2 linked regions of the Sinorhizobium meliloti genome follow. The protein of the gene in region 1 interacts with the protein of each later gene in a pairwise test. Links are inferred from orthologs where the notes say so. Each region holds a gene or a part of one and is shown in the gene's direction. Other genes may lie near its edges. The genes, in order: JOH52_RS07610 and JOH52_RS00100.

The links.
Region 2: the proteins of JOH52_RS07610 (region 1) and JOH52_RS00100 interact in binary tests that used the Escherichia coli proteins (3 or more experiments, as listed by UniProt). The link is inferred for Sinorhizobium meliloti from one-to-one orthologs.

Annotation. Positions count from the first base shown.
Region 1 is NZ_JAGIOS010000001.1:1,609,820-1,616,685, forward strand. The notes cover bases 1,614-5,149. They hold JOH52_RS07610 (2-oxoglutarate dehydrogenase E1 component), read left to right. Parts: upstream 1,614-1,952; coding sequence 1,953-4,949; downstream 4,950-5,149. Other genes in these bases: sucD (succinate--CoA ligase subunit alpha), read left to right, coding at 1,614-1,672; odhB (2-oxoglutarate dehydrogenase complex dihydrolipoyllysine-residue succinyltransferase), read left to right, coding at 5,072-5,149. Also shown: sucC (ADP-forming succinate--CoA ligase subunit beta), read left to right, coding at 1-763; more of sucD, read left to right, coding at 770-1,613; more of odhB, read left to right, coding at 5,150-6,325; JOH52_RS07620 (LysE family transporter), read left to right, coding at 6,581-6,866. UniProt on the Escherichia coli protein: E1 component of the 2-oxoglutarate dehydrogenase (OGDH) complex which catalyzes the decarboxylation of 2-oxoglutarate, the first step in the conversion of 2-oxoglutarate to succinyl-CoA and CO(2).
Region 2 is NZ_JAGIOS010000001.1:14,909-21,189, forward strand. Bases 2,357-5,307 are described here. They hold JOH52_RS00100 (ABC-F family ATP-binding cassette domain-containing protein), read left to right. Parts: upstream 2,357-2,862; coding sequence 2,863-4,752; downstream 4,753-5,307. Other genes in these bases: JOH52_RS00095 (hypothetical protein), read right to left, coding at 2,357-2,552; JOH52_RS00105 (GNAT family N-acetyltransferase), read right to left, coding at 4,772-5,307. Also shown: JOH52_RS00090 (AMP-binding protein), read right to left, coding at 1-2,038; more of JOH52_RS00095, read right to left, coding at 2,271-2,356; more of JOH52_RS00105, read right to left, coding at 5,308-5,611; JOH52_RS00110 (Gfo/Idh/MocA family protein), read left to right, coding at 5,801-6,281. UniProt on the Escherichia coli protein: Genetic data indicate it may be involved in ribosome assembly or function.

The DNA of each region.
Region 1 (6,866 bases):
GGTCGCCGAACATACGCCGGAGAAGATCGTCACCGTTGCGATCGATCCGGAAAAGGGTGTGACCGCAGAGAATCTGAAGACGCTGGCCGACGCGCTGAAGCTCGAAGGCGAAGCGCGTGCCGACGCCGAGAAGCTCTTCCCGATCCTCTACAAGGCATTCGTCGAAAAGGACATGAGCCTGCTCGAGGTCAATCCGCTGATCGTCATGACGAACGGCCGGATGCGCGTCCTCGACGCCAAGGTCTCCTTCGACGGCAATGCGCTCTTCCGCCATGAGGACGTGGTCGCGCTGCGCGACACGACGGAAGAGGACGACAAGGAAATCGAGGCGTCGAAATACGACCTCGCCTATGTCGCCCTGGACGGCAATATCGGCTGTATGGTCAACGGCGCCGGTCTTGCCATGGCGACGATGGACATCATCAAGCTCTACGGCGCCGAGCCCGCGAACTTCCTCGATGTCGGCGGCGGCGCCTCGAAGGAAAAGGTCACCCAGGCCTTCAAGATCATCACGGCCGATCCGGCGGTGAAGGGCATCCTCGTCAACATCTTCGGCGGCATCATGAAATGCGATGTCATCGCCGAGGGCGTGCTCGCAGCGGTCAAGGAAGTCGGCCTCAAGGTGCCGCTCGTCGTGCGCCTGGAAGGCACCAATGTCGAGCTCGGCAAGAAGATCATCAATGAATCGGGCCTCAACGTGATTTCCGCCGATGATCTGGACGACGCCGCCCAGAAGATCGTTGCAGCCGTGAAGGGAGCCTGAGGTTTCATGTCCATCCTGATCAACAAAGACACCAAGGTTCTCGTTCAGGGCCTGACCGGCAAGACCGGTACCTTCCACACCGAGCAGGCACTCGCCTATAACGGCACCAAGATGGTCGGCGGCATCCACCCGAAGAAGGGCGGCGAGACCTGGACCGGCGCCAAGGGCGAGCAACTGCCGATCTTCGCTACCGTTGCCGAAGGGCGCGACGCGACCGGCGCCAACGCTTCCGTGATCTATGTCCCGCCGGCCGGTGCCGCCGCGGCGATCATCGAGGCCATCGACGCCGAAATCCCGCTCATCGTCTGCATCACCGAGGGCATTCCCGTTGCCGATATGGTGAAGGTCAAGGCCCGGCTCGAAAAGTCCTCTTCGCGCCTCATCGGCCCGAACTGCCCGGGCGTGCTGACGCCCGACGAATGCAAGATCGGCATCATGCCGGGCAACATCTTCCGCAAGGGCTCGGTCGGCGTGCTTTCGCGCTCCGGCACGCTGACCTACGAGGCGGTGTTCCAGACGACCAATGAAGGCCTCGGCCAGACGACGGCAGTCGGCATCGGCGGCGACCCGGTCAAGGGCACCGAGTTCATCGACGTGCTGGAAATGTTCCTCGCAGACGACGAGACCAAGTCGATCATCATGATCGGCGAGATCGGCGGCTCGGCCGAAGAGGAAGCGGCGCAGTTCCTGAAAGACGAGGCAAAGCGCGGCCGCAAGAAGCCGATGGTCGGCTTCATCGCGGGCCGTACCGCGCCTCCCGGCCGCACCATGGGCCATGCCGGCGCCGTCATCTCCGGCGGCAAGGGCGGTGCGGAAGACAAGATCGCGGCTATGGAATCGGCCGGGATCCGCGTCTCGCCTTCGCCCGCACGCCTCGGCAAGACGCTGGTCGAAGTCCTGAAGGGCTGACGAACGATCCTGCGGCGCCCGCGCGTCCTGTCGGACGCATAAAGGTCGCCGTGGCACTTTGCAGCGGGGCGGCAGACCATGCCGCCCCATTGGAGCCACGAAAGATACGATGATGAGCGTCAAGTCCGGTGCAGATGGCGAACAGCCGGAACCGGGCCGACGCAGCCGGAGCGACGCGCCTGACCGTTGAAAGGCGCCGATCCGGCAGAAGGCAAACATGACCGGGACAACCCGGCACACCAACTTAAGTCAGGAGGCGGGCTGAAGTCCGCGATAGACCATGACAAGGCAAGAGGCCAACGAGCAATTCCAGCTCACATCCTTTCTGGACGGCGCCAATGCCGCCTATATCGAGCAGCTCCATGCGCGCTACGAAGCGGACCCCTCATCCGTTTCGGCCGAGTGGCAGTCCTTCTTCAAGGCGCTTGCCGACCGGCCCGAAGATGTGGTGAGGGCGGCCAAGGGCGCCTCCTGGAAGAAGCAGAACTGGCCGATTCCCGCCAATGGCGAACTCGTCTCGGCCCTCGACGGCGACTGGGGCACGGTCGAAAAGGTCATCGAAAAGAAGGTGAAGGCGAAGGCAGAGGAAGCCGCAGCCGTTGCCGGCGTGGCGCTCAGCGAGGCCGAGGTGCATCAGTCGACGCGCGATTCCGTCCGCGCCATCATGATGATCCGCGCCTATCGCATGCGCGGCCACCTGCACGCCAAGCTCGACCCGCTCGGCCTTGCCGATCCGGTCGAGGATTACGACGAACTCTCCCCGAAGACCTACGGCTTCGAAGAGAAGGACTACGACCGCAAGATCTTCATAGACAACGTGCTCGGCCTCGAATATGCGACCGTGCGCGAGATGGTCGAGATCCTCGAACGGACCTATTGTTCGACGATCGGCGTCGAATTCATGCATATGTCCAACCCGGAAGAGAAGGGCTGGATACAGGAACGCATCGAAGGGCCGGACAAGGGCGTCGAATTCACCCCCGAGGGCAAGAAGGCGATCCTGCAGAAGCTCATCGAGGCGGAAGGCTTCGAGCAGTTCATCGACGTCAAGTACAAGGGCACCAAGCGCTTCGGCGTCGACGGCGGCGAATCGCTGATCCCGGCGCTCGAGCAGATCATCAAGCGCGGCGGCCAGCTCGGCCTCAAGGAGATCGTGCTGGGCATGGCGCATCGCGGCCGCCTCAACGTTCTCTCGCAGGTGATGGCCAAGCCGCACCGCGCCATCTTCCACGAGTTCAAGGGCGGCTCCTACACGCCCGATGACGTGGAAGGCTCCGGCGACGTCAAGTATCACCTGGGCGCTTCCTCGGACCGCGAGTTCGACGGCAACAAGGTCCACCTGTCGCTGACGGCAAACCCGTCGCATCTCGAGATCGTCAATCCGGTCGTCATGGGCAAGGCGCGCGCCAAGCAGGACCAGATGGCGACCGTATTCGAAGGCGACATCATTCCGCTGCGCGAACGCGTCAAGGTCATGCCGTTGATCCTGCACGGCGACGCGGCATTTGCCGGCCAGGGCGTGGTCGCCGAAATTCTCGGCCTCTCCGGCCTGCGCGGGCATCGTGTCGGCGGCACGGTGCACTTCATCATCAACAACCAGATCGGTTTCACCACGAACCCGGCCTTCTCGCGTTCCTCGCCCTATCCGTCGGACGTGGCGAAGATGATCGAGGCGCCGATCTTCCACGTGAACGGTGACGATCCGGAAGCGGTCGTCTATGCGGCCAAGGTCGCGACCGAATTCCGGATGAAGTTCCACAAGCCGGTGGTCATCGACATGTTCTGCTACCGCCGCTTCGGTCACAACGAGGGCGACGAGCCGGCGTTCACGCAGCCGAAGATGTACAAGGCGATCCGTGCGCACAAGACCGTCGTCCAGCTCTATTCGGACCGGCTGATCGCCGAGGGCCTGATCAGCGAAGGCGAAGTCGAGAAGATGAAGGCCGATTGGCGCGCCCATCTCGAACAGGAATTCGAGGCGGGTCAGTCCTACAAGCCGAACAAGGCCGACTGGCTCGACGGCGCCTGGTCGGGCCTGCGCACGGCCGACAACCAGGATGAGCAGCGCCGCGGGCGGACCTCGGTGCCGATGAAGCAGTTGAAGGAGGTCGGCCGCAAGTTGTCCGAAATTCCGGCCGGCTTCAGCGCGCACCGCACCATCCAGCGCTTCATGGAAAACCGCGCCAATATGATCCAGACCGGCGAGGGCATCGACTGGGCGATGGCGGAAGCGCTCGCCTTCGGTACGCTCGTCACCGAGGGCACCAAGATCCGCCTCTCCGGTCAGGATTGCGAGCGCGGCACCTTCTCGCAGCGCCATTCGGTTCTCTACGATCAGGAGACCGAAGAGCGATACATTCCGCTCGCCAACCTGTCGCCGACCCAGGCACGCTACGAGGTCATCAATTCGATGCTCTCGGAAGAGGCGGTGCTCGGCTTCGAATACGGCTATTCGCTCGCCCGCCCGAACGCCCTGACGCTCTGGGAAGCCCAGTTCGGCGACTTCGCCAACGGCGCGCAGGTGGTCTTCGACCAGTTCATCTCGTCGGGCGAGCGCAAGTGGCTGCGCATGTCGGGCCTCGTCTGCCTGCTGCCGCACGGCTACGAGGGCCAGGGGCCGGAGCATTCCTCCGCCCGGCTGGAACGCTTCCTGCAGCTTTGCGCGGAAGACAACATGCAGGTCGCCAACGTCACGACCCCGGCGAACTATTTCCACATCCTGCGCCGTCAGGTGAAGCGCGATTTCCGCAAGCCGCTGATCCTGATGACGCCGAAGTCGCTGCTGCGTCACAAGCGGGCGGTCTCGAGCCTGTCGGAAATGGCCGGCGAGAGCTCCTTCCATCGTCTCCTCTGGGACGATGCCGAGGTTATCAAGGACGGTCCGATCAAGCTGCAGAAGGATTCGAAGATCCGTCGCGTCGTCATGTGCTCGGGCAAGGTCTATTACGACCTTCTGGAGGAGCGCGAGAAGCGCGGCATCGACGACATCTACCTGCTGCGCGTTGAACAGCTCTATCCGTTCCCGGCCAAGGCGCTCATCAACGAGCTCAGCCGCTTCCGCAACGCGGAGATGGTCTGGTGCCAGGAAGAGCCGAAGAACATGGGCGCCTGGTCGTTCATCGATCCCTATCTGGAGTGGGTTCTTGCCCATATCGATGCCAAGTACCAGCGGGTGCGCTATACCGGCCGTCCGGCCGCCGCTTCCCCGGCGACGGGCCTGATGTCCAAGCATCTGGCACAGCTTGCCGCCTTCCTCGAGGATGCGCTGGGGGGCTGACGAAGCCCCTCACGGTCTGCCGATCGCTGGAGCACTTCCAGGAAAGTGCGTAGCGGTTTTCCGTCCGGGAGCGCGTAACTCAAAGAGCTAGAAACAGAAATCTGATCAACGGAACAAAACTCATGGCAACAGAAATCCGCGTTCCCACCCTTGGCGAATCCGTCAGCGAAGCGACCGTCGGCACCTGGTTCAAGAAGGTCGGCGACGCGATCAAGGCCGACGAGCCGATCCTCGAGCTCGAGACCGACAAGGTGACGATCGAAGTTCCGGCCCCGGCCGCCGGCACGCTCAGCGAAATCGTCGCGCAGGCGGGCGAAACCGTGGGTCTCGGCGCGCTGCTCGGGCAGATCGCCGAGGGCGCGGGTGCTGCCGCCGCTGCGCCGGCTGCGGCCGAGAAGAAGCCTGAACCTGCTGCCGCCACCGCTGCTCCGGCTGCGGCCGCACAGCCGGCCGCCGCTGCCGCGACGCAGACGTCCACGTCGATGCCGCCGGCCCCGGCCGCCGCCAAGCTCATCGCCGAGAACAATCTTTCCGCCGATCAGATCGACGGCTCGGGCAAGCGCGGCCAGGTGTTGAAGGGTGACGTGCTCGCGGCCGTCGCCAAGGGCATTTCGGCTCCGGCTGCAGCCGAACCGGCCAAGGTCCAGGCCCGCGCGCCGGCGCCGGCGGAAGATGCCGCCCGCGAAGAGCGCGTGAAGATGACCCGCCTGCGCCAGACGATCGCCCGGCGTTTGAAGGACGCGCAGAACACCGCGGCTATGCTCACCACCTATAACGAGGTGGACATGAGCGCCGTCATGAGCCTGCGCTCGAAGTACAAGGACATCTTCGAGAAGAAGCACGGCGTGAAGCTCGGCTTCATGGGCTTCTTCACCAAGGCCGTGACGCATGCGCTGAAGGAGTTGCCGGCTGTCAACGCCGAGGTCGACGGCACCGAGATCATCTACAAGAACTTCTGCCACGTCGGCGTCGCCGTCGGCACCGACAAGGGTCTCGTCGTGCCGGTCGTGCGCGATGCCGACCAGATGTCGATCGCCGAGATCGAGAAGGAAATCGGCCGTCTCGGAAAGGCAGCGCGCGACGGTACGCTGTCCATGGCCGACATGCAGGGCGGCACCTTCACCATCTCCAACGGCGGCGTCTACGGTTCGCTGATGTCCTCGCCGATCCTCAACGCTCCGCAATCGGGCATCCTCGGCATGCACAAGATCCAGGACCGCCCGGTCGCGATCGGCGGTCAGGTCGTCATCCGCCCGATGATGTATCTGGCGCTCTCCTACGATCACCGCATCGTCGACGGCAAGGAAGCGGTGACCTTCCTCGTGCGCGTCAAGGAAAGCCTCGAGGATCCGGAACGCCTGGTGCTGGATCTCTAGATCACGGTGATTTTAGGTCGGGTCGACTCAAAGTCATGAGACGCGGGATGCGGGCGGAAAACCGCACACGCTTTTCCTCATCCCGCTCCAGGGAATGGCGGGGGCCGCGTGCCCCCGTTTCCATCTCCACCGATGCCCGTGCCGGGACGCGCGTCTGACGGGCATCGACAGCCACGGAACCAGAGGTTAGGTTTCGGGGGCACGCTATGCGCGCATCCCGGACAGTTTGGGCATCGTAAGCACCGGTCGCAAAACATGATGAGCTATCTGATCGAACTCGCTTCGCTAATGGCGATCTTCACCTTCGCCATCGTTTCGCCCGGCGCCGACCTCGCCATGGTGCTGCGCCAATCGCTGGTGCACGGCCGCCGCGCGGCGGTCATCACCTCCTTCGGCATCGGCGCGTCGCTGATGTTCCACGTGACCTACACCATTCTCGGCCTCGGGCTGATCATCTCGCAGTCGATCTACCTCTTCAACATCGTCAAATGGTGCGGCGTCGCCTACCTGATCTACATCGGCATCAAGGCCCTTCGCGCCG
Region 2 (6,281 bases), 1.6 Mb from region 1 along the record:
CGGCAAGGGGTCTCTTGGCCGCGGCGCGCCGGACGAACGGAACGGCAAACAGTGCGCCAAACACCAGCAGCATCTGACAATAGGCTTCGATGAACCAGTAGAGATAGGGCACCATGCCGTGGAGCCCGGGATCTGCGATGCCGAAATTCCCGACGAGAAAGACCGAAGCCCAGGGCACGTCGCCCCAGGCGAGCGCGTAGCCCGCCACGATCAGATAGTAGGGGACGAGTATCTGGGCGAGCGGCCGCAGCAGCTTGTCTATCGCGCCGGAGAGCAGTGCTCCGCTCTGGAATCGCGCAAGACCGAAGCCGGCGAGAATGACCATGGCGGCCGATCCCCCCGGAATCGGCCAAAGCGTCTCGTGGTGGACAACGACCAGCAGGATCGCCAGCGCCCGGATCAGGAAATCCGCACCGATCCGGCGGCTCTTGCGCTCGCGGCCGTTATGGGCGGCGAGTGCGCCGACCGGCATTTTTTCCCAGCCCTCCGGCAGTTCTCCGAGCCTCTTCTCAAGGCCGATCGAAAGCTGGACGAAACGGAGCGAATCGCCACCAAGCGATAGAAAGCTGTCCTCCGGTCGAACCTTCTTCGGATAGAAGAGCTGGGCAAAAAGCGCCTCGACGTCCCCCTCTTCCGAACTGCCGCACGTCGCCGCGGCCGGCCGCATGCGAAGGGCCGGGTAATCGATCTTGCCGGATGTCAATCGCGGCAACTTGTCCAGGCGGGAAGCCCCTACATGCATCAAGGTCAAGCCACTCGCCTCGACGAGCAGGCGGCGAACTTCATCCGGATCGCCGCTTCCCACATAGTAGGCGTGGATTTCGGTGTCGTTGCCGACGACGGCGGCGGCGACGCCGTGCTGCTCCAGTGCCGCCTCCAGAGCGTCGTGACCGATTCGCAGGCCGGCAATCTTCGATATCCGCTTTGTTCGTCCGACGATCCGGAAGACGCCGTCCGCGTCTCTTACGGCCAGATCGCCGGTCCGCAATTCCGACAACTCGGCCCCCCGCGCGAGATCGGCGCGTGACGACGCGTAGCCCATCATCACATTCGGCCCGCGATAGACAAGCTCGCCGGGCTGATCGGCGCTGGAGATTATCCTTCCATCGTTATCCTCGATCGTCAGGCTCCCGCCCGGGATCGCAATGCCAATCCGGTCTTCCCTGCCCCGGAGACGGTCCGGCGGCATATAGGCCATGCGAGCCGTTGCCTCTGTCTGGCCGTACATCACGAAAAGGCGCGCATTGCGCGCGGAGAGATGCTCATTGTAGCGGCGCACGAGTTCCGGCGCCAAACGTCCGCCGGCAACAGTCATGAAGCGCAGCGCCGGAAAATCCCGCGCCCGGAACCCAGCCTTTTCCAGAAGGTCGTAGGAATAAGGGACGCCAGCGAAATTGGAGCTGGCGCTTTGCGCAAGTTCATCGAGGAAGCCCTCGTCGAGGATGGAACAGCCCGGCATATAGACGCTCGCGCCCACGGCGAGGTGGGCGTTAAGGACGGAAAGCCCGTAGGAATAGTGGAGCGGCAGGATGAGGCAGCCTCGGTCCGCTGCCGTCAAGCCGAGATATTCCGCGATCGATCGTGCATTGGACTGGATATTCATGTGCGACAGCCGCACCCATTTTCCATGCCCGGTGCTGCCGGACGTCGAGAGCAGGACGGCAAGTTCGGGATGCGGCGCGATCGCGTCTCCCTCCAGCCGCTCCATGCGCCAACGGCCGTCAAAGCGGCGGTAGCAATATTCCGGTCTGAAGACCTCGCGGTCCCGGAGCATGGAAGCGGTGCCGCACAGGGCGACCGCGTGGCCCGCCTCGAGTGCCGCGAGATAAGCGACGACAGCGTGTTCGGAAAGGTCGGCCTCGATTGTGACCAGTCCGCGATCGCCGCGCCACCGAGAAGCGAGCCGGTCGATGCGCTCGGCAAGTTCGCGGTAACTCACGATCCGCCCGCCGCGCAAAAGCAGCGCCGGCCGGTCGCCCCGCGCAGCCAGACTTGCAACACCGAACGGAGACACCGAAAGTTCGCCTGAGCCGCCCAAAACCACCTCCATTTTAGCAAGGCGGCATATTATTGCTGACTTTGATCGTCAAGTATAAAGCCGAAGCGAATACAGGACTTTGTGCGAAACCGATTTTCGCACGGGAGTACGCCGTTTCAAAAGGCCATCCGGGGCACGAAAGGCCCGGTTCGGGGAAACCGGGCCTTTCGTTCGGGCGGAGCAAAGAGGCGCGTGGGAGGCCGCGCCTGCTCCGTGACTCGTCAGCTGCGGCTTAGCGGCTGAGGCCCTGGTAGTATTCGCCTTCACCGCCGGAAACGACCTTCGGCTGCGGAGCATAGCCGACGGAACCGGTGGACGTACGGTCGAGGGAGCCGTCAGCACGGCGAACGGCCGTCTGGTCACCGGCTCGCGCTGCGCGTTCGGTGTAGAGCGGCTTGTCGCTGACACCCTGATAATAGCTGCCGCCGGCAAAGGCTGCGGATGCACCGCCAAGAACGGCTGTGGCAACGAGGGTGGCGGCGAGAGCAGTATGGGTTGCGTTCCTCATGATCATCACTCCTGATCGGTCGTTCGCTTGAACGAAGGTTTCGTCGCGACCGTTTTGATCGGCACCATTCCGGACGCGGTGGCCTCGCCGATGGCGCCCGGTCCGATCAAAGGGTCAGAAGAGCATTCTCGTGCTCTCCGTTCGAAGATGTGGGGCCTCATCATGAGGATGGGAAGTATTGATTATCGGAACACGTTGTCCATGAATCCATAACAATCCTCACTTGAAAATGCCCTCGGCATCCTTATTCGAGCGATCGCGGCAGCAGTGGCGCGAGCCTCTTGCCTTCCCGAAAAAGTCCGGGCAAAAGGCCCGGATGATCCAGATATCCGGCCTCTCCGCCCGCATTGCGGGCCGTCTGCTCATCGATAACGCTTCCGTGACGCTTCCGGCGGGCACGAAGGCCGGGCTCGTCGGACGCAACGGCGCCGGCAAGTCGACTCTGTTCCGGGTCATCACCGGCGAGCTTGCGGCGGAAGCCGGCAGTGTTTCCTTGCCGAAGAACGCGCGGATCGGACAGGTCGCACAGGAAGCGCCGGGGACGGAAGAACCTCTGATCGAAATCGTGCTCAAGGCCGACAGGGAACGCACGGCGCTCATCGCGGAGTCGGAAACGGCGGTCGATCCGCACAGGATCGCCGAGATCCAGACGCGGCTCGCCGACATCGGCGCCCATTCGGCGGAAGCGCGCGCGGCAAGCATTCTCGCCGGTCTCGGCTTCGACCACGAGGCGCAGAAACGTCCCGCCTCCTCCTTTTCCGGTGGCTGGCGCATGCGCGTGGCGCTTGCCGCGGTCCTTTTTTCCGAGCCCGATCTGCTGCTCCTGGACGAGCCTACCAACTATCTCGACCTCGAAGGAACGCTGTGGCTCGAGGACTATATCCGCCGTTATCCGCACACCGTGATCATCATTAGCCACGATCGCGACCTCCTGAACACCGCGGTGAACGCGATCGTTCACCTCGACCAGAAGAAGCTCACCTTCTACCGCGGCTCCTACGATCAGTTCGAGCGGCAGAAGGCGGAAGCGGACGAACTGCAGATGAAGGCGAAGGCCAAGAACGAGGCGGCCCGCAAGCATCTGCAGAGCTTCATCGATCGTTTCAAGGCCAAGGCTTCCAAGGCCCGTCAGGCCCAGAGCCGCATCAAGGCATTGGAGCGGATGGGCACCGTGGCAGCCGTCATCGAAGACCACGTCCAGGGCTTCACCTTCCCGGATCCGGAGAAGCAGGTGGCCTCACCGATCGTCGCCATCCAGGGAGGCGCGGTCGGCTACGAACCGGGCAAGCCTATCCTGAAGAGGCTCAATCTGCGCATCGATGCGGACGACCGGATCGCGCTGCTCGGGTCCAACGGTAACGGCAAATCCACCTTTGCGAAGTTCATCGCCGGACGCCTCCGCGCGGAAAGCGGCGAGGTGCGGATCGCCCCGGGACTGAAGGTGGGCTTCTTCGCCCAGCACCAGCTCGACGATCTCGTGCCGACGCAGAGCGCCGTGGAGCACGTCCGCCGCCGCATGCCGGAAGCGCCGGAAGCGAAGGTGCGCTCCCGCGTGGCGCAGATGGGGCTTGCGACCGAGAAGATGGACACCGCAGCCAAGGATCTCTCCGGTGGCGAAAAGGCGCGGCTTCTCATGGGCCTTGCCGCCTTCGAGGCTCCAAGTCTGCTTATCCTGGACGAGCCCACCAACCATCTGGACATCGACAGCCGCAACGCACTGATCGCCGCCCTCAACGATTTCTCCGGCGCGGTCATCCTCATCTCCCACGATCGCCACCTGATCGAAGCGACGGCCGACCGGCTGTGGCTGGTGCGCGACGGAACCGTCGCGAACTACGACGGTGACCTCGAGGACTATCGCGGGCTGATCGTCGGCGGGCCGAAGCCGAAGGACGACAAGCCCAGGGTGAACGGATCTGATGAGGCGCTTTCCAAGGCAGACCAGCGAAAGGCCAATGCGGACAGGCGAGCCTCACTGGCACCGCTCAGGAAAAGGATCAATGAGATCGAGTCCTTGACGGGCAAACTGGAGAAAGTGATTCAGGCACTTGATGCCGAGCTTGCAGACCCGGCCCTTTACGAGAAGGCCCCGGCAAAAGCGGCTCAACGCGCCAAGGAGCGCGCCGATGCCGTCGAAAAGCTTGCGGCTGCGGAAGAGCAATGGCTGGAACTGTCGGCGGAATACGAGGAAGCGATGGCGGGGTAGCCGATCGGCGAACCTGTTTTCAGCCGAGTTCGAAGGTCGTAATCCCGTAAATGCGCGCAAGCGGCAGATCGGGCGCCGGTCCGCGATACATGCGGGCGGTCTCGAAAACCGGCTTCATGTTGTAGCGCGTGCAAAGTGCCCGTGCCGACGCATTCGGCTCGGGGACGTCCAAATAGATCCGTTCCCCGCCGGTGCCGGTTGCGAGCTTGCGAAACAGGAGATCGGCACCGGTCTCGCTGTCGGCGAGCAGCGGACCGATCTTGTAGCCTTCGCGGCACTTGCGGATCGTTCCGTAACCGGCGATTGCCCCGTCACGCAGCAGGACCACGCTTCTGCGCGTCTGCAACTGCTTGGTCCATTCGCGCAGAAATGCCTCGCGCCGCGTTGGATTGAACCTCATGTCATAATCGATCAGTGACGCCGCATGCACCGGCGCCACGTCGACAAGCTCGGTGCCGGGCGGCTCGGTCACGTTCACCACGCCGCCGTAGCGGATGTTCGCATGCGACCAGCCGAAACCCGACTTCCGATAGTTTTCCTGCTGGCCCACGACCCCGTCGAGGCCGATGGTCCGCCCCTCGGCCCTTGCAACTGCCCACTTCCAGAGATCGAGGCCGATGCCCCTGCCCCGGTACTCCTCATCGGCGATGAAAAAGCCGAGAAATGCGTAACCGCTGCCATAGCGCACGAGCGAAATGGCAGCGGCAAGTCGCTCTTCCTCGACCGCGACCCAGTAGCCTTCGGGATCGGCGGCCCAGAAAGCGTTGCCATCGTCAATACCGGGATTCCATCCCTCCCTGGCGGCCCAGTCGATGATCGTGTCGAGCTCGGCCCGTGTCGCAAGACGAATATGTGGCATTCTGAAATCCTGACTTCGCTCCGAAGAACCCCCCTCGAGAGGCAAGAAGACGGACAAGATAGATTTGCGTTCCATCTTGTCCACCCAAGCGGCTAGGCTAATTTTTGCAACGGGAAGCCGGCTTGTCGGTATTTCCCAATCTGCTAAAAGGGTCCGGAATAAATCATACTAATCAGGGCGGAAGACACCATGTCCCCAATCAACATTGCCATCGTTGGCGTCGGCAAGATCGTGCGCGACCAACATCTGCCGGCGCTTGCGAAGAACGCGGACTACCGCCTGATCGCAGCCGCAAGCCGCCACGGAACGGTGGACGGCATCGACAATTTCAAGTCGATAGAGGCCATGATCGACGCCGTGCCGGCGGTCGAGGCGGTTTCGCTCTGCATGCCGCCGCAATACCGCTACGAGGCGGCGCGTACCGCACTTGCCGCGGGCAAGCATGTCTTCCTCGAAAAGCCGCCGGGCGCGACCTTGAGCGAGGTCGCGGACCTGGAGGCGCTGGCGGAGGAGAAAGGCGTTTCGCTTTTCGCGAGCTGGCACTCGCGCTATGCGCCGGCAGTCGAAGCCGCAAAGGCGTTTCTGGCGTCGGCCGCGATTCGCAACGTCCGGATCATCTGGAAGGAAGATGTCCGCCACTGGCATCCGAACCAGGAGTGGATCTGGGCAG